One region of the Kitasatospora sp. NPDC053057 genome, then DNA from elsewhere that is predicted to be linked to it. Evidence: riboswitches for the same ligand, from Rfam matches in the RefSeq annotation. Region 1 holds a riboswitch; the other holds the start of a gene.

Region 1 (15,572 bases):
GGCAGGTCTTCTCCGACACGGTGAACACCGGTATCTACGTGATGGAGCCGGAGGTCTTCGACTACGTCGCGGCGGGTGAGTCCGTCGACTGGTCGAGCGACGTCTTCCCCCAGCTCCTGAAGGAGGGCAAGCGGGTCTACGGCTACGTCGCCGAGGGCTACTGGGAGGACGTGGGCACCCACGAGAGTTACGGCAAGGCCCAGGCGGACGTCCTGGAGGGCAAGGTCGACGTCGAGCTGGAGGGCTTCGAGATCTCGCCGGGCGTCTGGGTGGCCGAGGGCGCGGAGGTGGACCCGGAGGCCGTGCTCCGCGGGCCGCTGTACATCGGGGACTACGCCAAGGTCGAGGGCGGCGTCGAGATCCGCGAGCACACCGTGCTCGGCAGCAACGTGGTGGTCAAGCGCGGTGCGTTCCTGCACAAGGCGGTGGTGCACGACAACGTGTACGTCGGGCCGCAGAGCAATCTGCGCGGCTGCGTGGTGGGCAAGAACACCGACGTGATGCGGGCCGCGCGGATCGAGGACGGCGCGGTGATCGGGGACGAGTGCCTGGTCGGCGAGGAGTCGATCATCGGAGCCAACGTCCGGGTCTACCCGTTCAAGACCATCGAGGCCGGCGCCGTGGTCAACACCTCGGTGATCTGGGAGTCGCGCGGCCAGGAGCACCTCTTCGGCGTCCGCGGCGTCTCCGGCATCCTGAACGTCGAGATCACCCCGGAGCTGGCCGTCCGGCTGGCCGGTGCGTACGCCACGACCTTGAAGAAGGGCGCGACCGTCACCATTGCGCGTGACCACTCGCGTGGTGCGCGTGCGCTCAAACGGGCGATGATTTCGGCGCTGCAGACCTCCGCGATCGACGTCCGCGACCTCGAGAACGTGCCGATGCCGGTGGCCCGGCAGCACACCGCGCGGGGGAGCGCCGGCGGGATCTTCCTGCGGACCACCCCTGGGGTGCCGGACTCGCTGGACATTCTCTTCTTCGACGAGCGCGGGGCGGACCTCTCCCAGGCCGGGCAGCGCAAGCTCGACCGGGTCTACGCGCGCCAGGAGTACCGGCGAGCCTTCCCGGGTGAGATCGGGGATCTGACCTTCCCGTCCAGCGTGTTCGACTCCTACGCGGGCAACCTGCTGCGCACGGTGGACACCACCGGGGTCCGGGAGGCCGGGCTGAAGGTGGTGGTGGACACCGCGCACGGCAGTGCCGGGCTGGTCCTCCCCAGCATCCTCGGCCGGCTCGGGGTGGAGGCGCTCACCGTCTCCAGCGGGTTGGACGAGGCGCGGCCGACCGAGGACGCGGAGACCCGGCGCGCCGGGCTGGCCAGACTCGGTGAGCTGGTGGCCTCCTCGCGGGCGGCCTTCGGCGTGCGGTTCGACCCGGTCGGCGAGCGGGTCGCGTTCGTGGACGAGCTCGGCCGGGTGATCGACGACGACCGGGCGCTGCTGGTGCTGCTGGACCTGGTGGCGGCCGAACGGCGCAGCGGTCAGGTGGCGCTGCCGGTGACCACGACCCGGATCGCCGAGCAGGTCGCCGCGTACCACGGCACCCAGGTCACCTGGACCACGACGACGCCGGACGACCTCGCGAAGGCGGCCTCCGCCGAGGGCACGGTGTTCGGCGGGGACGGGCGCGGCGGCTTCGTGGTGCCCGAGTTCAGCGGGGTGCTGGACGGTGCCGCGGCCTTCGTCCGGCTGGTCGGCCTGGTGGCCCGGACCCAGCTCACGCTCAGCCAGATCGACGCGCGGATCCCGCAGGCGCACATCCGGCGCCGGGACATCGCGACGCCGTGGGCGGCGAAGGGCATGGTGATGCGCTCCGTGGTGGAGGCGGCCGGCAGTCGACGGCTGGACACCACGGACGGCGTGCGGGTGGTCGAGACGGACGGGCGCTGGACTCTGGTCCTGCCGGACCCGGCCGAGGCGGTCACCCACCTGTGGGCCGAGGGCCCGGACGACGAGGCGACCGAGGCGCTGCTGGACGAGTGGGCGGCCGTGGTCGAGGGCGCGGGGCGGTGACGGCCTGAGCGGACAAGTCTTCTGATCAGACGAGTCCCTGAACGGCGGGGCGTGCGGGCTGGTCCGCGCGCCCCGTTGTCCGTTTTCGCATCATTCGGAACAGTCCGTCACCATCCGTCGATGTGTGCGGCGTGTGTGCAGCTCAGGGGCCGTGCGCGGGCCCCTCGGCCGTCATGGGACGATGGTCCGCATGCCAGCGACGCCGACGCCGAGTGCCCCGAACGGACGGTACAACCGCCCGGACGCCTCGATGTCCCTGCTGACCAACGTGATGGACCACAGCCTGGACGAGGGCTACGCCGAGGCGGCCGCGGCCCGGGGCGGTGAGCACGACAGCCGGATACCCCGGACCCTGCGGGGTCTGCTGACGCTGGGCGCCGGGCTGGCGCTGGTCGGAGCGGTGGTGACGGTCGGCGCGGTGAACGCGCACAAGGCGGAGCCGACACTGGCCAAGGAACGGGACGCGCTGATCCACCGGATCAACGACAGCAACGGCTCGGCCGACCACCTCCAGAAGGAGGTCCAGGACCTGCGGCGCAAGGTCGACGACACCCAGCAGCAGGCGCTGGCCTCCGGGGACGGAGGGGCGGCCGGTCTGACCGACCAGGTGGGGCTGGGGGAGGTCACCGGGCCCGGGGTGAAGCTGGTCCTGGAGGACGCCGCCGGCACCGGGAGCGGGGGCAACGTCGATCCGCGGGCCGGTCAGGGGTTCTCCAGCAGCGGCCGACTGCGCGACCGCGACCTGCAGCTGGTGGTGAACGGGCTGTGGGGATCCGGAGCGGAGGCCGTCTCGATCAACGGGCAGCGGCTGACCGCGCTTTCGGCGATCCGGGCGGCGGGCGAGGCGGTGCTGGTGGACAACCGGCCGCTGGTGCCGCCGTACAACATCCAGGCGATCGGGGACGGGCCGAAGCTCCTCACCGCCTTCGAGAACGACATGGCCGGGCAGTACCTGCGGCTGCTGGAGGAGAAGTACGGCATCAAGTCGACGCTCTCCGCGCAGAAGAGCCTGACGCTGCCGGCGGCGGTGGGCGTGACGCTGCGGACCGCCCAGCCGGTCACCCCCGAGCCCTCGCCCACGGCGACTCCCTCGGCCGTCCCGACGCCCGGCCCGAGCGGGACCCCGTCGGGTGGCCCGGGAACCTCGGAGAGCCCTGGAGCGTCCGTTTCACCATCCGCGACCGGCGGCGGACCGACCGCGAAGCGGCGTCCGACCGCCGGATCCACCAAGACCACGACAGGGACAGGAGCAGCTAGACCGTGATTGCCGTACTGGGTCTCGTGATCGGGGTGGTCGTCGGCCTCTTCGTCCAACCCGAGGTGCCCGACGCCGTCGTGCCCTACCTGCCGATCGCGGTGGTGGCGGCCCTGGACGCGGTGTTCGGCGGCGTCCGGGCGATGCTGGACGGGATCTTCAACGACAAGGTCTTCATCGTCTCGTTCCTGTCGAACGTGGTGGTCGCGGCGCTGATCGTCTTCCTGGGTGACCAGCTGGGCGTCGGCTCGCAGCTGTCCACGGGTGTGGTCGTCGTCCTCGGCATCCGCATCTTCTCCAACGCGGCCGCGATCCGGCGCCATGTCTTCCGGGCCTGAGCCGGGCCGCGAGGCGGCGAAGGAGGAGAAGAAGAAGGCGGAGGCGCCGGTGGTCGAGGAGACCGCTGCGGAGTCGGCGGAGGAGGAGTCAGTTCCGCAGGAGCCGGAGGCGGCCGAGCCGGTCGAGGAGGCCGCCGAGGCCGAGGCGGAGCCGGAGGAGTCTGACGCTGAGGCTGAGCTTGAGGCCGCGCCGGAGGAGCCGGAGCCGTCGGTATCGCTCGTGAAGGCGGCTGAGCCCGAGCGGGAGCCGGTCGAGGTCGAGACCGAGGCCGTCGAACCGTCGGAAGCCGCCGAGCCGGAGGCCGCCGAGGAGGCGTCCGTCGTGGACCGGAACGCCGGTCGGCGGCGGTTGCAGGCGGCGCTGTGGCCGCCACGGCTGTCGCGCGGGCAGCTGGTGGTGGCGCTGCTGCTGTTCTCGCTCGGCCTGGCGCTGGCGATCCAGGTGCGCTCGACCAACGACCACCACAACCAGCTGCGCGGGGCCCGGCAGGAGGACCTGGTCCGGATCCTCGACGAACTGGACAGCCGTCAGCAGCGTCTCCAGCAGGAGAAGGCGGAGCTGGAGCAGTCGCTGGCCAAGTTGGAGAACAGCTCCAACCAGGCCAAGGAGGCCCAGGAGCAGACCAGGAAGAAGATGACGGAACTGGGTGTGCTGGCCGGTACGGTCAAAGCCACAGGTCCGGGCATCGTACTCACGGTCGACGATCCCCAAGGGCTGGTGAAGGCAGATATGCTGCTGGACACCCTGCAGGAACTTCGAGCGGCGGGGGCGGAGGCGATTCAGATCAACGATGTGCGCGTGGTGGTCAACACCTACTTCACCGACCTGTCGGGCGGTGGGGTGCAGATCGACGGGAAGAAGGTCTCGCAGCCCTATCGGTTCACCGTCGTGGGGAACCCGCAGGATCTGACGCCGGCGCTGAACATCCCGGGAGGCGTCGTCCGTACTCTTGAGAGCCACCAGGCGCGGGCGACGATCACCCAGCAGCAGAAGGTGGTCGTCGACGCCCTCGTGGACCTGAAGACGCCGCAGTACGCCAAGCCGGCTTCGAAGTGACGGGGCGCTCGACGAACGGCCCGTCACGGGCGGGCGGCACCCGGTGCGGGGCGCCGTCGTCGCGTGGGAGAGACTGGTTCGCACCAGTACGCTCCGTAGCACCAACCGCAGCAACAACCGTCGGAGTACCACTCCAGCAGGCCCGGGCCGCAACCGGGCCCGCAGCCAGTCCGAGGTTCTCACCCTGCCCCGCGGGCGGGTCTGTCACACGCAAGGGGATTCGCCCGTGAGTTTCTTCTCGAAGTTGTTCGGTCGCAACAAGGGCCGTGACGCCGCCGCCGTCGAGGCGCCGACCGCGCGGCACCGCCGGGCGGAGGACGAGCCCGCGGTGCCGGGCATGCGTCCCGCCCCCGAGGCCGGAACGTACGCCGGACAGCAGCTGTACCGGGACGCCGCGGCCCAGTACGCGGGGAATCCGGCGGGCTACGGCGCGTCGGTTGATTCCTCCGGCGACCCGCGCATAGGTTTCCCGTCAGGACCCTCAACCTCTGGTGGAGGGTTTGCATCGGACCCGTACGCCGGGCACAACCCGTCGGGTGTGCCGCGCCAGGAGGCTGTGAACATGGCTGGCCCCACTCCGTGCCCCAGGTGCGGCAACCAGAACCCGGCCGCGGCCCGCTTCTGTTCCAACTGCGGCACCGCGTTGCGCGGCGGCCTGCTGCCCGAGGGGGCGGCGGAGACCACGTCGACCATCTCGATCTCAGGCCTGGAGTCCTACGACCCCTCCGCCACGACCGGTACCGGTACCACGCCGGCGCTGTCGGCCGAGGTGCTGTCGGCGATCGACGCGCTGCCGCCGGGCTCGGCCCTGCTGATCGTCCAGCGCGGCCCGAACTCGGGCAGCCGGTTCCTGCTGGACTCGGACGTCACCACGGCGGGTCGTCACCCGCAGGGTGACATCTTCCTGGACGACGTCACGGTCTCCCGGCGCCACGTGGAGTTCCGCCGCACTCCGGCCGGCTTCAGCGTCGCGGACGTGGGCAGCCTGAACGGCACCTACGTCAACCGGGAGCGGATCGACGAGGTGCCGCTGAACAACGGCGACGAGGTGCAGATCGGGAAGTACCGGCTGGTGTTCTTCGCCGGCCACAACCGGGGGTACTGAAACCAACATCGGCAGGAGCCCGAGTGAATACGAATACCCCTTCCTCTTCTCTCGGGGCGGCCAACCCTGCGTCATCGTCCGGTCCGCAGGCGGACCGGGGCGGGCGCGGGGTGGTCGCGGGCCCCAGGCAGCCGGTCCGGCCGGACCGGCCCGGCGGGCGGCGGCGCGGCGGTGACGAACTGCTGAGCATCGGCGCGGTGCTGGCCTTCCTGCGGGACGACTTCCCCGAGGTGACCATCTCCAAGATCCGCTTCCTGGAGGCGGAGGGGCTGGTCGAGCCGCAGCGCACCCCGTCGGGGTACCGCAAGTTCAGCCCCTCCGACGTCGAGCGGCTGGCCTACGTGCTGCGGATGCAGCGGGACCACTACCTGCCGCTGCGGGTGATCCGCGAGCACCTGGACGCGATCGAGCGCGGTGAGGCCCCGCCCGCGCTGCCGTCCGCGGCCGACACCCGGCCCGGGCCGCTGGAGGAGGCCGACCGCGAACTGGTGGCCTCGGCCGACGTCGCGTCCGGGGTCCGCCTGGGGCGGGCCGAGCTGCTGGCCGCGGCCGAGGCCGGCGAGCGGGAGCTGGCCGAGTGGGAGGCGTACGGGCTGGTCGCGCCGGGCCCGGACGGCGGGTACGACGGGGAGGCGCTGCAGGTGGCGCGGCTGGTCGCCGAGCTCGGCCGGTACGGCCTGGAGCCGCGGCACCTGAGAGCCATGAAGGCGGCGGCGGACCGCGAGATCGCGCTGGTGGAGCAGGTGGTGGCGCCGCTGCGGCGGCACCGGAACCCGCAGACCCGGGCGCACGCGGAGGCCACCGCGCGGGAGCTGGCGACGCTGTCCGTACGGCTGCACGCGGCCATGGTCCAGGCCGGTCTGCGCACCCGCTGACAGGCCCCGGAGCGTCCTCGGCGTGACCGGTGCACCGCGCTGACCAGCGGCGTCGGCCCTGCGCTTTCATATCCGGGGTCGGAGCCATAGGGTTGCCTGTGTGAATGAGCTCGACGTCGTGGGTGTCCGAGTGGAGATGCCTTCCAACCAGCCGATCGTGCTGCTTCGGGAGGTCGGGGGAGATCGATACCTGCCGATCTGGATCGGCCCCGGCGAGGCGACCGCGATCGCCTTCGCCCAGCAGGGCATGACTCCGGTGCGCCCGCTGACGCACGACCTGTTCAAGGACGTCCTGGAAGCGCTCGGCCAGCAGCTCACCGAGGTCCGGATCACCGACCTGCGGGAGGGCGTGTTCTACGCCGAGCTGGTTTTCGCCGGGGGGGTCGAGGTGAGTGCCCGGCCGTCCGACGCGATAGCTCTGGCCCTGCGCACCGGCACGCCGATCTACGGGAGCGAGGAAGTGCTCGCCGAGGCGGGCATCGCGATCCCGGACGAGCAGGAGGACGAGGTCGAGAAGTTCCGCGAGTTCCTCGACCAGGTGTCGCCCGAGGACTTCGGCGGCGGCGGTCCGCAGTAGTGCGGACGGTTCGGTCAGCTCTTTAGCGTGCCGTTTTGCCAAAAAACGTCCATCTACCCACACTAGGGGCACGAAAAACCACTCTCCTGAGTGATGTGGTTTGTCTGGCCCGGCGTGGCGATCGTTGACGGGTCATAGGGGACTGCCTACCGTCAGGAGTGGCTGTCCGGGTGGCCGATGCCCGCAGTCGGGTTGCCCGCAGCACGAGCGGACGGAGGTAGGCATGAGCAGCACCGGCGATGACGCGGCCGTGGGAGGCCTGTGCGCCGTGCACATGCCGCGCACCGCTCGCACCGTATCGGACCTGCCCAGGATGAGCAGGTTCCCGGCCGTACAGCCGGGCCAGCCCGCGATCGAGCGGCTGGCCCCGACGTCCGAACTGCTCGGTTTCCGCGGCCCGACGGCCTGTGCGGCGGCCGGCATCACCTACCGCCAGTTGGACTACTGGGCCCGCACCGGCCTGTTGGAGCCCAGCGTCCGGACCGCGTACCCGGCGCCCAGTCAGCGGCTCTACAGCTTCCGCGACGTGCTGCTACTCAAGATCGTGAAGCGGCTGCTCGACGCGGGCGTCTCGCTGCAGAACATCCGGGTGGCCGTCGCCCATCTGCAGTCCGCCGAGCAGGCCGACCTGACCGGGCTGACCTTGATGTGTGACGGTGCGACGGTGTACGAGTGCATCACGCCGCAGCAGGTGGTCGATCTGCTGAAGGGCGGTCAGGGGGTCTTCGGCATCGCGGTGGGGGCGGTCTGGCACGAGCTGGAGCTGACCCTCGGACGGCTGCACGCGGAGCGGACCGACACCGGCGAGACGCTGGTGGGGAACGATCCGGCGGACGAGCTGGCGCAGCGGCGCAACCGGGCGGTCTGACGGAGCGGTCGTTTCGACGGGGCCGTGGCCCGGGACGGGGAACCGTTCCGGGCCACGGCCTCGTCGTGTTGCCTGGTGAAGCGATCGAGGGAGGGGCACGTGGAGGCCGGCACCGGGATATCGGAGTTGCTGCGGCGTCGGGCCGGGGGGCTGCGGGCGCGACTGCGGGAGCGCCGGACGCAGCGCAGGGTGTTCCAGGTGACGACGCTGCTGTGTTCGCTGGCGCTGGCGCCGAGCGCCTGGCTGTGGCTCGCGGCGGGAGACCGGGTGGGCACGGTGGAGAGCGCGCCGTCGGCGTCGGTGGCGGTGGTCTTCGGCGCCGGGCTGGACCAGGGCAGGCCATCGCCGTACCTGGAGCACCGGCTGGTGGCGGCCCTGGACCTGTACCGCGAGGGCAAGGTGAAGGCCATCCTGGTGACCGGGGACAACGGGCGGATCGAGTACGACGAGCCGGACGCGATGTACCGGTACCTGACCGAGCACGGGGTTCCGGGGGACCGGGTGGTCCGGGACTACGCGGGCTTCGACACCTGGAACTCCTGCACCCGGGCGCACCGGATCTTCGGGGTGGACCGCGCGGTGCTGGTCAGCCAGGACTTCCACGTCCGGCGGGCGCTGGCGCTGTGCGAGGCGGCGGGGATCCGCTCGTACGCGGTCGGCGTGCCGGAGCCGCACGACACCACCTGGCTGTACGGCGGGCTGCGGGAGGTCGCCGGGGCGGGCAAGGCGGCGGTGAACGTCTGGCTGCGGCCGGACCCGGTGTTCCTCGGGCCCAAGGAGGACGGCATCCCGAAGGCGCTGGCGGAGGCCGCGAAGCAGTAGCGCCGGGCGCGGGGCGTCGGCCGGGGTCGTACGCACTGTCGGACCCGTGCGCGATGATCGGCGGGTGCGATCTCTGCCGAGCATCATCCACCTCGACATGGACGCCTTCTTCGCGGCGGTGGAGCAGGCGGCCAAGCCCAGCCTGCGCGGGAAGCCGGTGATCGTCGGCGGGCTCGGCGGGCGCGGGGTGGTCTCCACGGCCTCGTACGAGGCGCGGAAGTTCGGGGTGCACTCGGCGATGCCGATGGCGCAGGCGCGGCGGCTGTGCCCGAACGCGGCCTTCCTGACCGGGCGCTTCGAGGCGTACCGGCAGAACAGCGAGATCGTGATGGGACTGCTGCGCGAGCTGTCGCCGCTGGTGCAGCCGCTGAGCCTGGACGAGGCCTTCGTCGACCTGGAGGCCGGTCCGTACGGCCCGGTGCTGGCGGAGACGGACCACGAGACCGGGGAGCGTCTGGTGCTCGCCCTGGCGGAGGACCTGCGGGCGGACATCCAGCGGCTCACCGGGCTGACCGGCTCGGTGGGGGCGGCGGGCTCCAAGCTGATGGCGAAGATCGCCTCGGAGCAGGCCAAGCCGGACGGGCTGGTGCTGATCGAGCCGGGGCAGGAGCGGGCGGTGCTCGGCCCGATGCCGGTCCGGGCGCTGCCCGGGATCGGGCCGGCCACCGAGCAGGTGCTGCGGCGGGCCGGGCTGATCACGGTGGCCGATCTGGCGGAGGCGGGGGAGGCGGAGCTGGTCCAGTTGCTCGGGCGGGCGCACGGCGCCGGGATCTTCCAGATGTCGATAGGGCTGGACGAGCGGCCGGTGGTGGCCGATCAGGACGCCAAGTCGGTCTCGGTGGAGGACACCTACGAGGTGGACCTGGCCGACCGGGACCGGGTGCTGCGCGAGGTGGAGGCGCTGGCCGGCCGCTGCGTGCGGCGGCTGCGGGCGGCCGGGCGCTCGGGGCGGACGGTGGTGCTCAAGGTCCGGCGGTTCGACTTCTCGACGCTGACCCGCTCGGAGACCCTGGGCGGGCCGACCGACGACGAGGCGGTGATCACCGCGACGGCGCGGCGCCTCGCCGAGCAGGTGGACATCACCGGTGGGGTCCGGCTGCTCGGGGTGGGCGTGGCCCAACTCGCCGACTACACCCAGGAGGACCTGTTCGCGCAGGCGCTGCGGGAGGAGGCGGCGGAGCACGCCGAGGCGGTCGAGGCGGCGGAGGCCGAGGAGGAGCCGGAGGAGCCGGTGGTGCGCCGCTGGATGCCCGGACAGGACGTCCACCACGCCGAGTTGGGGCCGGGCTGGGTGCAGGGCAGCGGGGTCGGGCGGGTGACCGTGCGGTTCGAGACGCCGTGGAGCGGGCCGGGGCGGGTGCGGACCTTCGCGGTGGACGATCCGGCGCTGGAGCCGGCCCGGCCGCTGCCGCTGCGCAAGGCCGAGGAACCCGGCGAGGAAGGGGCCTGAACCGGGGGAAGGGGCCCGGAACGCGGAACGGCCCCACCCGGTGGAAGTACCGGGTGGGGCCGCATACCGTGCCGGGCTCCGGACGGTCGTGATGCCCTCGCGACCGAGTGGAGACCGGGCCCGCGCGTCCTGTCCCTGAGCGCGCGGGCCGGACGCCTCGTCAGGCGTCGGTCTTGGCCAGCTCGGGGCTGGAGTCCTGCCGGGCCGAGCCGCCGGCGACGGTGGTGGCCGTCTTGACGCCGCGGATCAGGAAGGGGACGGCGCCGGCGATGACGCAGACGACGGCCGTGGTCCAGAACGCGTGCTTGTAGGCGTCCAGGGTGGGCAGCACCACGGGGAGCTTGATCGGGAACTTCATGGTGTCGCCGGTCAGGATGGCGGTCATCACGGCGGTGCCGATCGCGCCACCGACGGTGCGCAGCACGGAGTTCATGCCGTTGGCGATGCCGCTCTGCTCGACCGGGACGGCGCCGTTGATGAAGGCCGGCATCGCGGCGAAGGCGAGGCCGATGCCGAGGCCGAAGATGGCGGAGGCGGTGTAGATGTCGCCCTCGTGGCTGTGCCGCAGGGCCAGGTAGGCCATCGAGATCGCACCCAGGACGCCACCGAGGACCAGCGGCAGGCGCGGGCCGCGGCGGGCGATCAGCAGGGCGCCGACCGGGGCGGCCACCATCGAGCCGATGGCGGACGGCAGCAGCATCACACCGGCGTGCAGGACGGTCGCGGTGAAGCCGTAGTGGGCCAGCTTCTCCGGGGTCTGGGCGAAGTTGCTGATGACCATGAACGAGCCGTACATGCCGAAGCCGATGAGCAGGCCGGACAGGTTGGTGAAGGCCACGGCCGGGCGGGACATCATCTTCAGGTCGACCAGCGGGTGCGAGACCTTGGTCTCGATGACGCCCCAGACCAGGGCCACCACGGCGGCGACGGCGAACAGGCCGAGCGTCTTGGTGGAGGTCCAGCCCCAGTGGTTGCCCTGGCTGACCGCGACCAGCAGGGCGGAGAGCCAGGCGGCCAGGGTGATGGCACCGAGCGGGTCGGCGCCGCCCTCCTTGTCGGTCACCGGGTCGGTCGGGACACGGAAGGCGACCAGGGCGACCGCGATCAGGCCGAAGATCAGGCCCATCCAGAAGATCGACTTGTAGTTCCAGTGCTCCAGCAGCAGGCCGGTCGCGACCAGGCCGAGGCCGGAGCCGACGCCCATCGAGGCGCTGATGGCGGCGACGCCGCCGGTCACCTTCTGCTTGGGCAGCTCGTCGCGGACGATGCTGATCGCCAGCGGCATCACGCCACCGCCGGCGCCCTGCAGGACGCGGGCGACGACCAGCCAGGTGAAGGAGTGGGTGCTGACCGCCAGGGCCGAACCGGCGACCAGACCGGCCAGCGAGATCAGCAGCATGGGCTTACGGCCCCGGAGGTCGCCGAAGCGGCCCAGCAGGGGAGTCAGCACGGCGGCGGACAGCAGGTTGGCCGTCATCAGCCAGGTGATGTTGGAGCCGGAGACGTCAAGTTCCTTGGCCAGCGAGGGCAGGATCGGGACGACCGCGGTCTGTACCACGCTGAACGACAGCATCGCCAGGATGAGGGCCGGCAGGACCCGGGCGTTGCTCTGCTTCTCGGCCGCGATGGTGGGCTGGGGTGCCTCACTCACGGTTGCTTCCTCCCGTACATAGTGAATGAACTGAAGTAACTCTGCCGGTAGATACTTCAGACTGTCAAATATCGAGCGGTTAAGGTTTGGCAAAGGTGAAGGGTTCGCCTGCGGCGGACCGGGGGATCGCGGGCACGGCAAGGGCCCCGGACCTGGTCCGGGGCCCTTGGGCAGAGCTGTCGGGTGACGAGATCAGACCAGGGGGCGGAGGGCGGAGGGGCGGGAGCCGTCGGCGGGCGGGGTCATCGAACCGTTCGTCGAGTTCGGCGTGGTGGCGACGGTGGGGGTGTTGTCGCAGACCTCGACGTTTTCGCGGCGGAGCTCGTCTCGGACCACCTCCTCCTCGGTGTACCGCTCGACCACCAGGCGGACCCGCTCGATCGCGGCCAAGTACTTGCGGACCACCGGCCGCTCCTCACGGAGCGTGACCACTTCCACCGCCTCGGCGATCCCCTTCTTGGTCAGCGAGGCGCGCTCGGCGTCAGTGACCGGAATCCGCTCCACCCGGACCCGCTCGCGGACCACCGGGATGCGGCGCTCGACCTGCTCGCTGGTCACGTACTTGCGCAGCTTCGCGGTGCCCAGGACGTGCCACTCGGTGGTGATGTCCAGCCGCTCCTCGCGGCAGGTGATCTCGACCGGGTCGCTGGGGGCGGAGGCGTCGGCGGTGTCGGCCGGGGTCGAGGTCGGGGCGGTCGGGGTCGAGGTCGGGGCGGTCGAGGTCGGGGCGGAATGCGGCTTCGGCTCGAAGGCGTGGGTGGGGGCCGGGGCGGGGGTGCTGAGGGTTTGCACGTGGGCCTCCGTGGCAGTGGTGGTGGTGGCGGTGGTCGTCGGGCCGGGTTCGGGGGCGTGGAAGGCGAGCGGTTTGGCGGCCGGGGTGGCCGACGTGGTCCCGAAGTCGAGGTCGGGCTGGGCGGCCCGGCCGGGCTCCCCGGCGGTCGGGCGGCCGTCCGGCGAGGTGTCGAGGCCGTAGTAGCGGTAGAGCTGGAGCTCCTGGGCGGGCGACAGGTGCTGGCCCACTCCGAAGTCGGGCGAGTCCTTGACCAGGGACTTGTCGTAGGGCACCCGGAGCTCGTCGCCGGAGAACTCGCTCGTGGTGAGCGGGACGAAGGCGTCCCGGCCGAAGATGCCGGTGCGGACGGCCGCCCACTCCGGCTGCCCGGTGGCGTCGTCCAGGTACACCTCGTCGACCGTGCCGATCTTGTCACCGTTGCGGTCGACCGCCTTGTGGCCGATGAGGTCGCGAGGGTCGATGTCGGTCTGCACGCTTTCCTCCAGTGCGCTGCGCCTGCGGAACTCCCGCAGATCGGCGACCGGAGCACCCGTCCCGTCCGCCACTTCACACCAAAAGGCATGAATCGGACGCACGCGAGCGGGGTGCGGCCGGACGGGGCGGCGGTGGGCCGTCCGGGGGACGCGCGTAGACCTCAAGTGACCCGACGCACCCGTGATCGGAAGGCCTCCCGCTGGTACCCTGGGCGGCGACCGCCGAGCCCGCTCGGGAGAGTCCCCGACAGCGAAAACCGCTGGTCGGGGCGCCGAAGGAGCAACTCCTCCCCGGAATCTCTCAGGCATCCGTACCGTGCGGGATAGGTCACTCTGGAAAGCAGGGCAGGACCGTCGGCGCGGGAGCCGGCGATCACCACCCTCACCGACGGTGCAAGCCGACGGAGCGCCACAGCGCGCCGTGCGGGCGAAGCTCTCAGGTCCCGATGACAGAGGGGGAGGCCTTTCGGGTCCGTCCGCCCAGGCCGGTCCGCTGTTCCGCAGCGGCGTTGGCCGGCCGGCGTGCGTACCCCCGCCGGTCCGTGACCAGGAGGCCTCGACCACCATGAACGCCCAGCCGAACGCGGGACGCCCCATCAGCGCCTCGACCCTCACCGAGCTTGAGCTGGCCAGCCCCTTCGAGAACCGCCACATCGGCCCCGACGCCGCCGCGCAGGAGAAGATGCTGGCGTCCGTCGGCTACGGCTCGCTGGACGAGCTCGCCGCCACGGCCGTTCCCGAGGCCATCCGCTCCATCACCGCCCTGGACCTGCCCGCGGGCCGCAGCGAGGCCCAGGTCCTCGCCGAGCTGCGCGAGCTGGCCGACCGCAACCAGGTGCTCCAGCCGATGATCGGCCTGGGCTACTACGGCACCTTCACCCCGCCGGTGATCCTGCGCAACGTCATGGAGAACCCGGCCTGGTACACCGCCTACACCCCGTACCAGCCGGAGATCTCGCAGGGCCGCCTGGAGGCGCTGCTCAACTTCCAGACCCTGGTCTCCGACCTGACCGGCCTGCCCACCTCCGGCTCGTCGCTGCTGGACGAGGGCACCGCGGCCGCCGAGGCGATGGCGCTGGCCCGCCGCGTCACCAAGGTCAAGGGCGGCGTCTTCCTGGTCGACGCCGAGACCCTGCCGCAGACCATCGCGGTGATCAACACCCGGGCCGTGCCGACCGGTGTCGAGGTCGTCGTCGCCGACCTGTCCGAGGGCATCCCGGCCGAGATCGCCGAGCGCGGCGTCTTCGGTGTGCTGCTGCAGTACCCGGGCGCCACCGGTGTGGTCCGCGACCTCGCCCCGGTGATCGAGCAGGCGCACGGGCTGGGCGCGATCGTCGCCGTCGCCGCCGACCTGCTGGCGCTCACCCTGCTCAAGTCCCCGGGCTCGCTCGGCGCCGACATCGCCTGCGGCACCTCGCAGCGCTTCGGCGTGCCGATGGGCTTCGGCGGCCCGCACGCCGGCTACCTGTCGGTGCGTGCCGAGTACGCCCGCTCGCTGCCCGGCCGCCTGGTCGGCGTCTCCGTCGACGCCGACGGCAACCGCGCCTACCGCCTGGCGCTGCAGACCCGCGAGCAGCACATCCGCCGCGAGAAGGCCACCAGCAACATCTGCACCGCCCAGGTGCTGCTCGCCGTGATGGCCTCGATGTACGCCGTCTACCACGGCCCGGACGGCCTGGCCGACATCGCCCGCCGCACCCACCGCTACGCCGCCGCTCTCGCCGAGGGCCTGCGGGCCGGCGGCGTCGAGCTGCTGCACGGCGAGTTCTTCGACACCGTCACCGCCGTCGTCCCCGGCCGCGCCGCCGAGATCGCGGCCGCCGCCCGCGCCAACGGCATCAACGTGTACCAGGACGGCGAGGACCGGGTCTCGGTCTCCACCGACGAGACCACCACCCGCGAGCACCTGGCCGGTGTCTGGGCCGCGTTCGGCGTCCCCGCGGTCGAGGTCGCCGAGGCCGCCGACGCGCTGCCGGCCGCGCTGCTGCGCGAGGACGAGTACCTGACCCACCCGGTCTTCCACAGCCACCGCTCGGAGACCGCCATGCTGCGCTACCTGCGCCGCCTGTCGGACCGCGACTACGCGCTGGACCGCGGCATGATCCCGCTGGGCTCCTGCACCATGAAGCTCAACGCCACCACCGAGATGGAGGCGGTGACCTGGCCGGAGTTCGGTCAGCTGCACCCCTTCGCGCCGGTCGACCAGGTCGCGGGCTTCCTGACCCTGATCCGCCACCTGGAGCAGCAACTGGTCGAGGTCACCGGCTACGACGCCGTCTCGATCCAGCCGAACGCG
Region 2 (15,572 bases), on a different contig from region 1:
TTCCACGACATCGGGTTCTGCTTCGGCGTGCTCACGGCCCCGTGCCCCTCCCTGCCCTGGTCAAAGGGCGGTTCAAGCTCTCGCGTACCACCGGTGTAACTCCCGAGGCTATGCCCGCCTGCCGACCCTTGAAGGGTGAAATGGCCGAACTCAGCCCTTGTGAGTGAAGCCTTCCTTGCCTCCCCCTCAAGGACTCTGATGCTCACTCAGCCCGTCGACGTTGTCGAGTGGATGCTCCCCCGCCACCCCCGTACCCCGGGCCGTGCCCGCGCCCGCCTCCTCCGGCAGGCCTTCGAGTGGCAGGTGCCCGACGAGTCCACCGAGATCGCCCTGCTTCTCCTCAGCGAGCTCGTCACCAACGCCTGCCACCACGCCCGGGGCCCGCGCGACCGCCGGATCGGCGTCCGCCTCCTCCTCCCCACCCGATCTGTTCTCCGCGTCGAGGTCTCCGACGCCAGCCCCGATCTCCCCGTCCCCAGCCACGCCGCCCCGGAGGACGAGTCCGGCCGGGGCCTCGAACTCGTCGCCGCCCTCGCCACCTCCTGGGGCGCCCACCCGCGCGGCGAGGGCTACATCGGCAAAACCGTCTGGTTCACCCTCGACCTCCCCTCGCCGGCCTGCCCGCCCGCCCGCACCGGATGAAGCCTTCGCGGAAGATGTGGCCTCGGCTCGCACCCTGCTCGACGATCGGCCGACCGGGTGGCCGGCCGCCTGAAAGCGTCCAGTCGCTGCGCAGGAAGTCGGACCCGTCGACTTCCTGCGCAGGCCGAGTACCATCGGGCTCGTGAACTCGTACTGGCACGTCGTGCTGCCACCGCTCAGCGCCTGATCGGGCGCACGCAGTCGGTGGCTTGATCCCGTCGTCCCCGCTCAAGGGGTTCTGTGGCGTGCGCCCGTTTCGAAACCAGTTCCTCTGATGGTCTTCGACGACGGAAGTTCACGACTGTGCCGAATCGTTTGTCCGCGCCTGCGCGCGCTCGTTTGACCCCTGCCCCTGGCCGTACCCGCCCGATCGACGGGCCGGTGCCGATCCTGGCCTCCGCACTGCTGTGGGGCACCACCGGGACGGCCAGTTCGCTGGCGCCCGGGGGCGCTCCGGCAGCGGGGATCGGGGCCGCCGCGCTGGTGCTCGGCGGGGCGCTGCTGTTCCTCACCGACCGCGCCGCGTGGTCGTTGCCCCGGACGTGCGGGGTAGGTGAGCGGTGGCTGCTGGTGGTCGGGGCCGTGGCCGTGGTGGGGTACCCGGTCACCTTCTACCCGGCGGTGACCCGCACCGGGGTCGCGGTGGCCACGGTGATCGCGCTGGGCAGTGCGCCGGTGTTCACCGGCGTGTTGGGGTGGCTCGCCCGGCAGGGGCGGCCGAGTGGGCGGTGGGCCGGGGCCACGGCGCTGGCCGTCTGCGGCTGCGGGGTGCTGGCGCTCGGGCCCGAACTCGTCGGCGGGCGCTCGGTGGTGGACCTGCTCGGGGTGCTGCTGGCGGCGCTCTCCGGGCTCTCGTACGCGGTGTACTCGCTGATCGCCGGGCGTCTGATCGCGGCCGGGCACCAGTCCGGCGGGGTGATGGGCGCGATGTTCGGCGGGGCGGCGGTGCTGGTGCTGCCGGTGCTGGCGCTGGGCCCGGTGGGCTGGCTGCTCTCGGTGCGCGGCGCGGGCGTCGTGCTGCACCTCGGCGTGATCACCACCTTCCTCGCGTACCGGCTCTTCGGCTACGGCCTGCGGCACACCACGGCGCAGACCGCCACCACCCTGACCCTCGCCGAACCCGCCGTCGCGGCGGTGCTCGGCGTCGCGGCCCTGGGCGAGCGCCTGCCGGCAGTGTCCTGGTGCGGGCTCGCGGTGCTCGCGGGCGGGCTGGCGGTGCTGACGCTCCCGGGCCGGCGTTAGGCGGTTGCGGGTTGCCGCTGCCGCTCAGGAAGTCGGACCGGCCGACTTCCTGTGCGGCGGGGCGGCCTGCTCAGGCCAGGAGGCCACCGGTGTACGGGTCTTCGGCGAGGAGGCGCCAGGAGTGGCGAGGGGTCGCCCATGCTTCCGGGTCCACCCTCTCGACCAGCTCGTCGACCACGGCGCGCAGGAGTGCCTGCGGGTCGAACACCTGCCAGTCCTCGCCCTCGCCCTCGTCGTCCCCGTACTCCCAGCGCTCCCAGTCGGCGCGCAGCCGCTCGTACGTCCACAGGGCGTAGAGCAGGGCGGAGAGGTCCCGGTGCAGGTAGAGCGCCGGGTCGCCGGCGTCGTACAGGTCGGGGAGCTCCAGGCGGCCGGTCGCGCCGTCGAGCCCGATCACCAGGTCGTGCGGCCAGTAGGCGAGGGCGAGGCGGTCGGAGTGGGGCCGGGCCATGGTGGTGAGCGGTTCGTCGGGGTCGACGCCGAGCATCTCGCTGTCGAGGGGCAGGCCCGCCTCGACGAGGAGCCGGCGGGTCGGCTCGTGGGTGAGCTCGGCGGGCAGGTCCTCGGCTCGGTAGCGGCGGACGACGCCCCCGTCGTCGCCGACCAGCCGGGCGAGGTCGGCGACGAGGTCCGGTTCGAAGACGTAGGCGGGGCCGCCCGGTTCGCCGGGGCGGGCACCCCAGGCCAGGGACGCGACCAGCAGGGCGGTGCACCAGTGCGCGGGCCGGGCGGTACGGGCGAACAGCGGCCCGTCGACCGCCCGCATCCGCTGCTCGGCGGCCGCCACGACGGCGTCCGCCACCACCGCGCCCCGGCGGCCCCCGTGGGCATCCGGGTCCGCGGCGCCGGTCGCGACCGCCTCGACCTCGCGGATCAGGGCGACGAGCGCGGGCAGCGAGCTGGCGAGCAGGTCGCCCCCGGCCTCCGGGTCGGCCCCCTCACCGAGCCACAGCTCGCCGGTCGCACCATCGAGGACGACCGAATCGCCGTACGCCGCCTCGCCGAGGACGAGCCACCGCCCGCCGCCGGTCGGCGAGGAGACGGGAGCGCCGAACTCCAGGAACGCGCCGCTCTCGGGCAGGCCCACCGTCAACAGGTGCTCCCGGCTGGGCCCGTGCGTCAGCGCCTCCGGCAGGTCCGTCACGTCCGGCATGCTCGCTCCCCGTCCCTCGTCCCGCTGTTCAGCCCTGCGATCGGGCCGTCGAGAGCCTATGAGAGGCCCCCGACAGCACGCCCCGCGGGGTGCTCGAAGCTCCATGACCCGTCTCAGCGGAGCTTGACGAATCTCACCGAAGTTTGACCGGTGCTGAATCTAGTCCGCGGTACAGCCCCAGTAGGCGATCTCTGCTGGTTCGCCGTCTTGGTACAGCACCGTGCACCTGCCGATTCCTCGGCCGACAGGGTTCAGGAGTTGCGGTAGCGCGGCCTCCCACTGTTCGCGCGTGGGCCGGCCGTTGGGCGCCCAGCTTCGGACTTCGCTCCCGGTCAGTGGGCGCATCATGGCGACGTCGTCGTCGACGTCGTCGACGGCGTAGGCGTCGATCAGCGAGTAGAAGCCCTCCGTGGTCACCCGTTTCCTGGCTGCGCCGCACGCTAGCGGTCGCCGCTGATGGGCCGACCGTTCGACGGCCCCTGTGTGATCAGGACTGGCCGGTCAAACTTCGGTGAGACCCGTCAAACTCCGGTGAAACGGGACACTCCATTCACCGCCGTGGGTTCGCGCAGGAAGTCGGACCGGCCGACTTCCTGCGCAGCGGCGGCTGGTTGACTGGGGTGCCGTGGACGAACCGGAGATCTCGCAGGTGTCGCCTGTTGGAGGGCGCCGGGTTCTGGTCGGTGGAGCGGGTCGTGGCCGCGCTGGTGGCGGTCGGGGCACCGGAGGACACGGCCCCTGCGACGGCGGTGCGACTGCTGGAGGGGCGGCGGCGCCGGGGCGGCTGTCTCTCCGTAGGAGACTCGCCGCTCAGTGGGTAAGGTGCGGTTGATCGAGTGATCCGCGGGGGCCAAGTGGATTGCCGCGCAGGGGCCCTGGCGTTCCCGTCCGTCGACGAAGGAGCCGTGAAGCCATGCCCGATTCCGCCACTCCCACCCCGCTGGAGCTGCTCGCCCGTTACCGGCGGGCAATGCTCGACCTGGATGCCGATGCGCTGGCAGACCTGTACGCCGAGGACGGAGTGCACGAGTTCCCGTTCCTGTTTCCGGGGATGCCCGAGCGCTACCGGGGGCGGGAGGAGGTCCGGGCCGGTTACCGGGCCGCCTGGGGGGCGAGTGAGGCCCGGCCGCAGGAGATCCGGGAGGTCGCGGTCCACCCGGGGGCTGATCCCGAGGTGCTCACGGTCGAACAGCTGGTGATCGGCACGGTCGCCTCCACGGGCAAGGAGTTCACTCTCCCTGGCCTGCTGGTGCTGCGGGCCCGCGCCGGGCAACTGGCGCATGTCCGCGACTACATGGACGGCCTCGGGGTGGCCCGGGCGATGGGCCGGCTGGCCGCCGTTGCCGCCCGTCTGGAGGCATAGGGGCCGCTCAGATGCCGAAGTGGACGGCGATGCCGTCGAGGACGCAGTCGAGCCCGGTCGTGAAGTGCCAGTCGGGGTCGTCCTTGCGGGTGGCCTGCTCCATGTACCGCTGGTAGGCGGGGTAGCGGCCGGTGCCCATCAGGTAGGTCATCCGGGGGGCCAGGCCGGCGCGGGTCTCGTCGCCGTCGGACCAGCCACGGGCGCGGCGCAGGTCCTGGAGGGCGACCTCGGTGGCGGACGAGCCGTGGACGTAGATGGCGACGGTGCGGAAGATCGCCATGGTGGTGTCGGCGTCCAGGCCGCGTTCGGCGAGGGCGGCGAACGCCCGCTCGGGGACGGCGAGTTGGTTGGGGCCGAGGGAGAACGGGGTGGCCGCCCGGGTGATCCAGGGGTGGGCCAGGCTCATCGCGCGCAGATGGACGGCGAGTGAGTGCATGGCCTCGCGCCAGCCGGCGGCGGGGGTGTCCAGGGGGAGCTGCCCGTACACGAAGTCGACCATCAGGTCGATGAGTTCGTCCTTGCCGGAGACGTACCGGTAGGCGGCCATCGGGGCCACGCCGAGGGCGGTGGCGAGGCGGCGCATGGTGACGGCGTCCAGGCCCTCGGCGTCGGCGAGGGCGACCGCGGCCTCGGCGATCCGGTGCGGGGTCAGGGTGGTGCGCGGCGCGGGGGACGGGCGGTCGAGCCGCTCCCAGAGTGAGGGCTGCGGCTTGTCGCGGTCGTCGGCTCCGGCGTTGTTGTCCCCGACGTTGTCCCCGGTGTTGTTGTCCCCGGTGGGGGCCTGCTGGGCGGGCATGGGGGCGGGCTCCTTCCGGCTGCGGATCTCCACCGTACCACTCGTGTGTACGGCGTATCTCGGAAGTGGACGCCGTACACAGTCGTGTGTACGTTGTATCCAGCCGATACGGCGTACACATCGTCCCGGAGGGGGAACATCCATGTCCACGGAGCAGAATCTGCAGGTCGCGGTCGTCCTCGGCAGCACCCGCACCGGCCGCTTCGGTCCGGTCGTCGCCGACTGGCTGCTCGACCACCTCGACGCCCGCGGCGACATGACCGCCGACCTGGTCGACCTGGCCGCCACCCCGCTGCCCACCGTCTTCCCGTCCTTCGGCGGTGAACTGCCACCAGAAGAAAGCGAGTTGCTCGCCGCCGTATCGCCCCGGCTGGCGGCCGCCGACGCCTTCGTCTTCGTCACGCCCGAGTACAACCACAGCTTCCCGGCCCCGCTGAAGAACGCCATCGACTGGCACAACCAGCAGTGGCACGGCAAGCCGGTCGGCTTCGTCTCCTACGGCGGACTCTCCGGCGGCCTCCGGGCGGTCGAGCAACTGCGCGTGGTGATGGCCGAGTTGAACAGCGTGACGATCCGCAACACGGTCAGCTTCCACGGCGCCGCGCAGGCCTTCGACGCCGACGGCAAGCCGCGCGACCCGGCCGCCGACGCCGCCGCCAAGACCATGCTCGACCAACTGTCCTGGTGGGCCCACGCGTTGCGGGACGCCCGGCAGACCCGCCCGTTCGCCGCCTGAGCCCGGGAAAGGGGGAACGGCCATGACCACGGAGCCGATCGACGACCGCCCCAAGCCGCCGCTGCTCGGCGTGCTCGGGCTGATGCTCGGCATCTTCCTCTCGGCCCTCGACGGCCAGATCATCGGCACCGCGCTGCCGACCATCGTCGGCGACCTCGGCGGACTGGAACACCTCGCCTGGGCGGTCACCGCCTATCTGCTCACCTCCGCCGCCGCCACCCCGCTGTGGGGCCGGCTCGGCGACCTGTACGGGCGCAAGGGCGCGTACCAGTGGGCCGTCGCGGTGTTCCTGGTCGGCTCGATGCTGTCCGGACTCTCCCAGACCATGGGCCAGTTGATCGCCTTCCGGGCGCTCCAGGGGGTCGGCGCGGGCGGGCTGATGGTCGGCGCGCTCTCGGTGATCGGGGTGCTCGTGCCCGCCTCCGACCGGGGCCGGGTGCAGTCGGTGGTCGGCGTGCTGATGCCGATCGCGTTCGTCGGCGGGCCGCTGCTCGGCGGCTTCCTCACCGACCGGCTCAGCTGGCGCTGGGCCTTCTACGTCAACCTGCCGGTCGGCGTGTTCGCCCTGCTCGCGGTCGGCGCCGGGGTGCGGCTGCGGAAGGCCGAGCGGGTCCGCGCCCCCTTCGACTGGGCCGGGGTCGCCCTGCTGACCACCGGCATCCTCGGGCTCACCCTGGTCAGCAGCTGGGGCGGGACGCTGTACGCCTGGACCTCGCCGCTGATCCTCGGGACGGGAGCGGTCGCGATCGCCGCGCTGGCCCTCTTCGTCCGGACCGAACTGCGCGCCGCCGGGCCGCTGATCCCGCCCGCGCTGTTCCGCAACCGCAACTTCACGGTGTCCCAGGTGCTGGGCTTCCTCACCGGCGCGGTCATGCTCGCCCTGATCGGATACCTGCCGCAGTACCTCCAGCTCGTCCAGGGCTTGTCACCGACCACCGGCGGGCTGCTCCTGCTGCCGCTGATGCTCGGCATGATGGGCACCCAGCTGGTCACCGCCCGGCTGATGGGCCGGCCCGGCGGCGAGCGGCGCTACCCGCTGCTGGGCGGGGTGCTGGCACTGGCCGGGTCGGCGCTCCTGCTGCTCCTGGGGACGGACACGCCGGTGGCGCTGGCCTCCGGGCTCACCGCGGTCGCCGGGGTCGGCATCGGACTGCTGATGCAGAGCACCATGCTGACCTCGATGGCCGCCGTGCCGCGCGAGGACATGGGCGCGGCGATGGGCGTGGTGACCCTGCTGCGCAGCATCGGCGGGTCGCTCGGGATGGCCGCCCTCGGCGCGGTCTACACGGCGCGGCTGACGGCCTCGCTGGGGGCGCGGCTGAGCCCGGCCGAGGCCGCCCACCTGACCGGCGGCGGCGGGCTCACCCCGGCCTCGCTGGCGGGGCTGCCCTCGGCCGTCCGGGACGCCGTCGGCACGGCGGTCACCAGCGGGCTGCACGGCACGGTGGCCGGGGGCGTCGCCCTGGCGGCGGTGGCGACGGCGGTCGCCTGCCTGGCCCGGCCGAGCCGGAGCCCGGCCGAGGGCCCGGGCCGGAGCCCCGAGCGGCAGGGAGCCGGCACGCCGACGGGGGAAGCGGCGGTACGGAGCTGACCGGCCGCGGCCCCGGACCGCAGGCGTGCGAAAGCCCCCGGGTGGAGTTCCCTTGGAACCCAAGGGGGCTCCACCCGGGGGCCGGGCCGTCAGGCCGCCGCGATCAGCACTCGATGACGTTCACGGCGAGGCCGCCGCGCGAGGTCTCCTTGTACTTGATCTTCATGTCGGCCCCGGTCTCCTTCATCGTCTTGATCGCCTTGTCCAGCGAGACGTGGTGGCGCCCGTCGCCGCGCAGCGCCATCCGGGCCGCGGTGACGGCCTTGACCGACGCCATGCCGTTGCGCTCGATGCAGGGGATCTGGACCAGGCCGCCGACCGGGTCGCAGGTGAGGCCGAGGTTGTGCTCGATGCCGATCTCGGCGGCGTTCTCGACCTGCTCGGGGGTGCCGCCGAGGACCTCGGCGAGGCCGCCCGCGGCCATCGAGCAGGCGGAGCCGACCTCGCCCTGGCACCCGACCTCGGCGCCGGAGATGGAGGCGTTCTCCTTGAACAGCATGCCGATGGCGCCGGCCGCGAGCAGGAAGCGGACGATGCCGTCGTCGTCGGCGCCCGGGATGAAGTTCAGGTAGTAGTGCAGGGTGGCGGGGATGATCCCGGCCGCGCCGTTGGTCGGCGCGGTGACCACCCGGCGGCCGGAGGCGTTCTCCTCGTTGACCGCCATCGCGTAGAGGGTCACCCACTCCATCGCGTTGGCCGGCCCGATCCCCTCGGCGCGCAGCGCCCGCGCGGCCGCGGCGGCCCGGCGGCGGACCTTCAGCCCGCCCGGCAGGATGCCCTCACGGGTCATGCCGGCCCGCACGCACTCCTGCATCACGGACCAGATCTCCAGCAGCCCGGTCCGGATCTCCTCCTCGCTGCGCCAGGCCTTCTCGTTCTCCAGCATCAGGCCGGAGATCGACAGCCCGGTCTCCCGGGTGAGCCGCAGTAGCTCCTCGCCGGTGCGGAAGGGGTAGCGCAGCGCCGTGTCGTCGGGCTTGACCCGGTCCGCGCCGATCGCGTCCTCGTCCACGACGAAGCCGCCGCCGACCGAGTAGTAGGTCTTCTCCAGCAGCGTCGAGCCGTCCGCCGCGAACGCCCACAGGGTCATCCCGTTGGCGTGGTACGGCAGCGAGCGGCGCCGGTGCAGGATCAGCTGGGTGTCGGGGTCGAAGTCGATGGGGTGCTCACCGAGCAGGCTGAGCCGCTTCTCGGCGGTGATCCGCTCGACGTCCTTGTCCGCCTGGTCGACGTCGACGGTGCGGGGGGAGTTGTTCTCCAGGCCCAGCAGGACGGCCTTCGGGGTGCCGTGGCCGTGGCCGGTGGCGCCCAGCGAGCCGTACAGCTCGGCGCGCACGCCGGTGACCCGGTCCAGCAGGCCTTCGGAGCGCAGCCGGCGGGCGAACATCCGGGCCGCGCGCATCGGGCCGACGGTGTGGGAGCTCGACGGGCCGATGCCGATGGAGAAGAGGTCGAAGACGCTGATGGCCACGGAGGACGTCCTTGTCTGGTCTCGTGGAAGGACTTGCGGGCAGGGGATGACACGGGACGGGGCACCGCGCGCACTGTCCAGTGTGCGCGGTGCCCCGGGGTCCCCGGTACACCGGCGGGGTGAGGCCGGTCACCTCATCCCGAACGGGATCACTCCTGGCCGGCCAGGTTCGGGTAGAGCGGGTACTTCTCGGCCAGGGCGGTGACCCGGGCCTTCAGCGCGGCGGCGACGGTCTCGTCGAAGGCGGGCTTGAGCGCCTCGGCGATGATGTCGGCGACCTCGCGGAAGTCCTCGGCCTGGAAGCCGCGGGTGGCCAGGGCCGGGGTGCCGATGCGCAGGCCGGAGGTGACCATCGGCGGGCGCGGGTCGTTCGGGATGGCGTTGCGGTTGACGGTGATGCCGACCTCGTGCAGCCGGTCCTCCGCCTGCTGGCCGTCGAGCTGGCTGTTGCGCAGGTCGACCAGGACCAGGTGGACGTCGGTGCCGCCGGACAGCACGGAGGCGCCGGCCTCGGCGACGTCGGCCTGCAGCAGACGCTCGGCGAGGATCCTGGCGCCCTCCAGGGTGCGCTGCTGGCGCTCCTTGAACTCCTCCGAGGCGGCGACCTTGAAGGCGACGGCCTTGCCCGCGATCACGTGCTCCAGCGGACCGCCCTGCTGGCCGGGGAAGACCGCGGAGTTGATCTTCTTCGCCCACTCGGCCTTGGACAGGATGACGCCGCCGCGGGGGCCGCCCAGGGTCTTGTGGGTGGTGGTGGTGACCACGTCCGCGTACGGCACCGGGTTCGGGTGCAGGCCCGCGGCCACCAGGCCGGCGAAGTGTGCCATGTCCACCATGAGCAGCGCGCCGACCTCGTCGGCGACCCGGCGGAACTCGGCGAAGTCCAGCTGGCGCGGGTAGGCGGACCAGCCGGCGATGATCAGCTTCGGCTGGTGCTCCTTGGCCAGGCGCTCGACCTCGGCCATGTCGACCTGGCCGGTCTTCTCGTCGACGTGGTACGCGACCACGTTGTAGAGCTTGCCGGAGAAGTTGATCTTCATGCCGTGGGTCAGGTGACCGCCGTGGGCCAGGTTCAGGCCCAGGATGGTGTCGCCCGGCTGGATCAGCGCGAACATCGCGGCGGCGTTGGCCTGCGCGCCGGAGTGCGGCTGGACGTTGGCGTGCTCGGCGCCGAACAGGGCCTTGACCCGGTCGATCGCGATCTGCTCGACCACGTCGACGTGCTCGCAACCGCCGTAGTACCGGCGGCCGGGGTAACCCTCGGCGTACTTGTTGGTGAGCACCGAGCCCTGGGCCTCCATGACCGCCACCGGGGCGAAGTTCTCGGAGGCGATCATCTCCAGGGTGGTCTGCTGGCGGTGCAGCTCGGCGTCGACCGCGGCGGCGATCTCCGGGTCGAGGGCGTGCAGGGACTGGTTGAGAACCGTCATGGTGTGGTCTTCCCGGGAGGAGGAGAGCGGAGGGACGGCGGATCGGGACGGACCGCGGCACGGCGGCCCGTCCCGGCGGGTGGCTCAGCCCTGGGCGTGGGTGAGCGCGTCGTACTCGGCGGCGCTGAGCAGCGTGTCGGTGGCCTCGACCTTGACCTTGAACAGCCAGCCGCCCTCGAAGGGGGCGCTGTTGACGAGGGCGTTGTCGTCCAGGACGTCCTGGTTGACCTCGACGACCTCGCCGGTCACCGGGGAGAACAGGTCGCTGACCGACTTGGTCGACTCCAGCTCGCCACAGGTCTCGCCGGCGGTCACGGTGTCGCCGACCTCGGGCAGCTGCACGTAGACGATGTCACCGAGCGCGTCGGCGGCGTGCTTGGTGATGCCGATCGTGGAGACACCGTCCACGGCGGCGGTCAGCCACTCGTGCTCCTTGGTGTACTGCAGGTGCTGGGGGTTGCTCATGGCGTCATTCTCCAGGATGGGAAGCGGGGACGACGCAGCGGGCCGCCGCACGGACGGCTCCGACGTGCGTGAACGGGAAACTCGGCGGGCCCGCAGGCCTCAGCGGGCGCGCTTGTAGAACGGCAGCGCCACGACCTGGACGGGCTCGTGCTTGCCGCGCACGTCCACCGCGACGGTGGTGCCCGGGGCGGCGTGGGCCGCGTCGACGTAGGCCATCGCGATCGGCTGCCCCAGCGTCGGGGACGGCGCGCCCGAGGTGATCCGGCCGATCGGGTCGCCGTCGGCGGAGACCACCGTGTACTCGGCGCGCGGCACGCGCTTGCCCTCGGAGACCAGGCCGACCAGCACCTTCGGGGGGTTGGTCTCGGCCGCGGCGGCGGCCTGCTCCAGCGCCTTGCGGCCGACGAACGCGCCCTCGTTGGTGGTCTTGTCGAAGCGGACGACCCGGCCCAGGCCCGCGTCGAACGGGGTCAGGTCGGTGGACAGCTCGTGCCCGTACAGCGGCATGCCCGCCTCCAGGCGCAGCGTGTCGCGGCAGGACAGGCCGCACGGGACCAGGCCGTGGCCCTCGCCCGCGGCGGTCAGCGCCTGCCAGACGGGCTCGGCGTCGACCGGGTGGCAGAAGATCTCGAAGCCGTCCTCGCCGGTGTAGCCGGTGCGGGCCAGCAGCACGTCCTTGCCGGCCACCTTGGCCGGGAGGATCGCGTAGTACTTCAGGCCGGGCAGGTCGGCGTCGGTGGTCTTCGCCAGGATGCCGGTGGCCTCCGGGCCCTGGACGGCGATCAGCGCGTAGGTGTCGCGGTCGTCGGTGACGACGGCGTCGAAGCCCTTGGCGCGGGCGATCAGCTCGTCCAGCACCAGCTGGGCGTTGGAGGCGTTGGCGACGACCAGGAAGGCGTCCTCGCGCAGGCGGTAGACGATCAGGTCGTCCAGGATCCCGCCGTCCTCGGCGCAGATCATGGTGTAGCGGGCGCGCAGCACGCCGAGCGCGGAGACGAAGCCGACCAGGGCGTGGTCCAGCATCTCGCCGGCCTGCGGGCCGGTGACGGTGATCTCGCCCATGTGCGAGAGGTCGAACAGGCCGGCCTTGGTGCGGACGGCGAGGTGCTCCTCGCGCTCGCTGCCGTAGCGCAGCGGCATGTCCCAGCCGGCGAAGTCGGTCATGGTCGCGCCGAGGGCGCGGTGCAGCGCGTCGAGCGCGGTCAGGCGGAGGGACGACATGGCCAGGAACTCCTCGGTCGGGGCACTCAGGGGTGCGCGCGCCGGAACCGGACCCGCACGGGGACCGACCCTGCGCGCGGGCATGCGGCGGCGTGGGTCTCCCCATCTGTCGTCGAACCTGAGAGCTTCACCGCCCACCTGCCCGCAGCTGCTACCAGCATCAGCTGGTTCCAGCATCGGGGACAGGACGGCGGCTTGCACCGTGGGTGGGCGCGCGACAGGGCCGTGCGCCGCTTTCCAGATGTGCCTAACCCGCGCGGTAGGGGGGCCTGAGAGATTCCGGGGAGGACTTGCTCCTTCGGCGCCGGCCGTGCCCCCTGGGGGGCACTCCGGGCTCTCCCGCGCGGGTTCGAGCGGCCGGTGTGGAGTTGTGGGGGCCCGCGGCGCATGCCGTCGGACGCGCACATCATGGCACGTCCGCGCGAAGGAGGGGAGAGGGGACCCGGTCACGGCGAACACGAGCCCTAAACTTCTCCGCGTCGGCGCAGCAGTGGGCGGCCGACCCGGCACGAGGGCGGATCGGCAGCGCATGGAGTACCCGGTGGAGCAGCAGGGGTGGGACGGGCCGCAGGCGGCGCCGTCGGGCGGCGCGTGGCCGGCGAACGAGCTGGAGCAGGTGCTGACGGCCGCGCTGGGCGACCCGGGGGCGACGCCGCGGGTGATCGAGGTGCTGGCCCGCAGCCAGGTGTGGATCCCGCTGCCGGCCGGGGGCGACCCGAACGGACAGTCGCTGGACCTGCCGACCATCGAGCTGGCCGGGGCCCCGTACGTGCCGGTGTTCTCCTCGCAGGAGGTGTTCCTGCAGCAGGCGCCGGGGATGGCCTTCGCGATCGCCCCGGCCTGGGAGTTCGCCCGCGGGCTGCCGCTGGGCGTGGGCATCGCGGTCAACCCGGAGGCGGCGGTGGGCATCCCGGTGCCGCCGCAGGGCGTGGCCGAGCTGCGCCGGGGCCCGCGGGAGGACCGGTGGGAGCAGCAGCCCGAGGCGCCGACCGGCGGCCGGGTGGCGCTGCGCGAGCCGGTGCCGGGCGAGGACCCGGAGCACTTCCTGGCCGCCTGCCGGGCCGAACTGTCGGCCCTGCCGGGAGTGCTGACCGCGCGCCGGGCGCTGGCCAGCGTCGAGGGCGAGCCGACCGTGATGTTCGTGGGCGTCCAGCTGGATCCGGTGGCCCCGGCCGACCCGGGGGCGGTGAACGAGGCGCTCGGGCGGGCGCTGGGAACCGCGCCGCTGCCGGGCGGCGTCCACCTCGTGCTGCTCGACCTCGCCGACGACCCGGTGGTCGAGTGGCTGCTGACCCGGGTCATGCCCTTCTACTCGCGGGCGTGAGCGGGGACGCTTCACAGGCACGTCGCCGTGGCGGCGGCCGGTGCCGCGCCATAGGGTGCGTGCAGGCGGCTGACGGGCCGGCGGGTTCAGGAAAGAGGCGCGGCGAGGTGGGCGCATGAGTGCGGGAACGGGAGCGGGCGGGGTGCCGGGGCCCTGGGGCCAGGCACCGGCCGGGCGCCCGGGCGCGGATCCGGGCGCGTTGGAGCAGGCCCTGCGCGAGGTCGCGCCGGAGCGCTGGGACGCGTACGAGCGGCTGCTGCACGCGCTGGCCGAGGGCCAGGTCTTGATGCTGCTGTGGCACGGCAGCCCGGGCAGTCCGGACGCCCAGTACGGGAACATGGAGATCAGCGGTCACGGCTACGCGCCGGCCGTCACCTCGTCCGAGCAGCTGACGGCCTCCGGCTGGGCGCGGGCCCACGAGGTCATCTCCGGGCGGGAGATCGCCGCTTCGCTGTACCGCACCCGCTGGGGCCTGTGGCTCAATCCGCACGCGCCGGGTGGCGGGGTCGGGGTGCCGTGGGCGGACCTGCGGCGGATCGCCGCGGGCCTGGACCGGCTGCCGGCCGGTCCGTTGAAGCTGAGCGAGCCGCAGGTGAACGCCCAGCAGTTCTTCGCGCTGCTGGAGCGGCAGGCGGGCGAGGTGCGCGCGGTCCGGGCGCTGCGCCGGGCCTGGGTGCAGCCGTCGGTGGGGGAGCCGTACCTGGCGATCGGTCTTGACCTGTACGAGAGTTCGCCGCCGGCGGTGGAGGCGGTGCGGGCGCTGATGCAGCGGGCGATCGCGGTGGCCCCGGAGGGGCTCGCGGTGTCCACGGTGGCGATGGCGGACGAGTACGACCCGGTGGCGCTGTGGATGCGCGCCAACGCGCGGCCGTTCTTCGACCGGGAGGCCGGCCGCCCGGCGACGGGCCCGTACCCGTCGGTGCCGCCGCCGTACCCGGGGCAGTCGATGCCGGGCCGGCCGATTCCGGGGCAGTCGATGCCCGGTTACGCGTACGGCACCCAGCCGCCCGCGCCGGGCTGGGGGCAGCAGCCCCAGTCGCCGTGGCCCGGATACCCGGGCCGCTGATTGCCAGAATCGGTTCTTGTTAGAACCTTTGCACCGATGCCGACTTGATCCCTGATCAGGTCGGCTTCGGTGCTTTCGGGACGAATTTTCCGCTCTTGGCGCCAGCACATCTTGACATGGCAGTTACACCCGCGTGAAGAGGGATATGCCGAAGATCGGGGAGATGCATGCGGGCAGATCACAGTTGGGCATCTGTCGGTTGTCAGGGCTGGCGCAAGCCAGTTCGGATGGCAGAGAGTTCTGCGCAACGCATCGCGCGTACTGGAAACCCCACGAAGGTGAACGCGCACGCCGACCGCTCGATCCACGCGACGCCCATCCCGCGTGGAGGCAGTACCCGTGCACGACGTACTGCCGCGAACACCTGCTCCTAGCACCTCCGCACGTCCGCAGCCGTACCGCCGAACCGGCGCCCGGCACCCGTGGGCCGGCCACCGTCGGCGAGGGGACCAACTGACCATGACCGCACCCATGACAACCGCCGGGAACGAACCCGAGGCACCCGCCTCCCCGAGCCCGGCCAAGACGATCGAGGGCCGCTCCCTCGGTCGGATCGCCTGGACCCGCTTCAAGCGGGACAAGGCCGCCGTCGCCGGCGGCATCGTGGTGATCCTGCTGATCCTGCTGGCCCTGCTGGCCGGGCCGTTGGAGTCCCTGTTCGGGCTCGACCCCGACCAGCCGAACACCGACCTGCTGGACGCCGACCTCGGTGGACTCCCGCTCGGCGACTGGGGCGGGATGAGCGGGGACCACCCGCTCGGAATCGACCCGCTGCAGGGCCGTGACCTGCTCGCCCGCGTGGTCGACGGCTCCTGGGTCTCCCTGCTGGTCGCCTTCGGCGCGACCGTGCTGTCCAACACCCTCGGCACCGTGCTCGGCGTGATGGCCGGCTACTACGGCGGCTGGGTGGACACCGTGATCAGCCGGTTGATGGACGTCTTCCTGGCGTTCCCGCTGCTGCTGTTCGCCATCGCGATCTCCGCCTCGCTCCAGGGCGGCGCGTTCGGCCTGCACGGCCTCCCGCTGCACATCATGGTGCTGATCTTCGTGATCGGCTTCTTCAACTGGCCCT

The links. Region 1 has a riboswitch for glycine ahead of gcvP (aminomethyl-transferring glycine dehydrogenase). Riboswitches for the same ligand answer to the same signal wherever they lie in the genome.
Positions count from the first base shown of each region.
Region 2: linked by a shared signal. The riboswitch ahead of gcvT (glycine cleavage system aminomethyltransferase GcvT) and the one ahead of gcvP (aminomethyl-transferring glycine dehydrogenase) in region 1 are both predicted to bind glycine.

Region 1 covers NZ_JBITZP010000023.1:1,419-16,990, forward strand. The annotation lists gene ACIG5E_RS23720 (sugar phosphate nucleotidyltransferase) at 1-2,012, shown strand, start outside; gene ACIG5E_RS23725 (DUF881 domain-containing protein) at 2,203-3,276, shown strand; gene ACIG5E_RS23730 (small basic family protein) at 3,273-3,605, shown strand; gene ACIG5E_RS23735 (DUF881 domain-containing protein) at 3,589-4,662, shown strand; gene ACIG5E_RS23740 (FHA domain-containing protein) at 4,889-5,767, shown strand; gene ACIG5E_RS23745 (MerR family transcriptional regulator) at 5,947-6,642, shown strand; gene ACIG5E_RS23750 (bifunctional nuclease family protein) at 6,743-7,219, shown strand; gene ACIG5E_RS23755 (MerR family transcriptional regulator) at 7,443-8,087, shown strand; gene ACIG5E_RS23760 (vancomycin high temperature exclusion protein) at 8,187-8,909, shown strand; gene ACIG5E_RS23765 (DNA polymerase IV) at 8,974-10,359, shown strand; gene ACIG5E_RS23770 (MFS transporter) at 10,520-12,010, opposite strand; gene ACIG5E_RS23775 (YsnF/AvaK domain-containing protein) at 12,203-12,802, opposite strand; partial or broken gene ACIG5E_RS23780 (PRC-barrel domain-containing protein) at 12,902-13,276, opposite strand; glycine riboswitch at 13,500-13,603, shown strand; gene gcvP (aminomethyl-transferring glycine dehydrogenase) at 13,842-15,572, shown strand, end outside.
Region 2 covers NZ_JBITZP010000006.1:48,151-63,722, reverse strand. The annotation lists gene ACIG5E_RS09210 (Scr1 family TA system antitoxin-like transcriptional regulator) at 1-35, opposite strand, end outside; gene ACIG5E_RS09205 (ATP-binding protein) at 199-642, shown strand; gene ACIG5E_RS09200 (DMT family transporter) at 1,024-1,884, shown strand; gene ACIG5E_RS09195 (SUKH-4 family immunity protein) at 1,955-3,037, opposite strand; gene ACIG5E_RS09190 (hypothetical protein) at 3,197-3,454, opposite strand; gene ACIG5E_RS09185 (nuclear transport factor 2 family protein) at 3,951-4,400, shown strand; gene ACIG5E_RS09180 (TetR/AcrR family transcriptional regulator) at 4,408-5,196, opposite strand; gene ACIG5E_RS09175 (NADPH-dependent FMN reductase) at 5,339-5,932, shown strand; gene ACIG5E_RS09170 (DHA2 family efflux MFS transporter permease subunit) at 5,955-7,523, shown strand; gene ACIG5E_RS09165 (L-serine ammonia-lyase) at 7,627-8,994, opposite strand; gene glyA (serine hydroxymethyltransferase) at 9,144-10,424, opposite strand; gene gcvH (glycine cleavage system protein GcvH) at 10,509-10,889, opposite strand; gene gcvT (glycine cleavage system aminomethyltransferase GcvT) at 10,989-12,110, opposite strand; glycine riboswitch at 12,358-12,462, opposite strand; gene ACIG5E_RS09145 (enhanced serine sensitivity protein SseB C-terminal domain-containing protein) at 12,640-13,434, shown strand; gene ACIG5E_RS09140 (enhanced serine sensitivity protein SseB C-terminal domain-containing protein) at 13,550-14,500, shown strand; gene ACIG5E_RS09135 (ABC transporter permease) at 14,960-15,572, shown strand, end outside.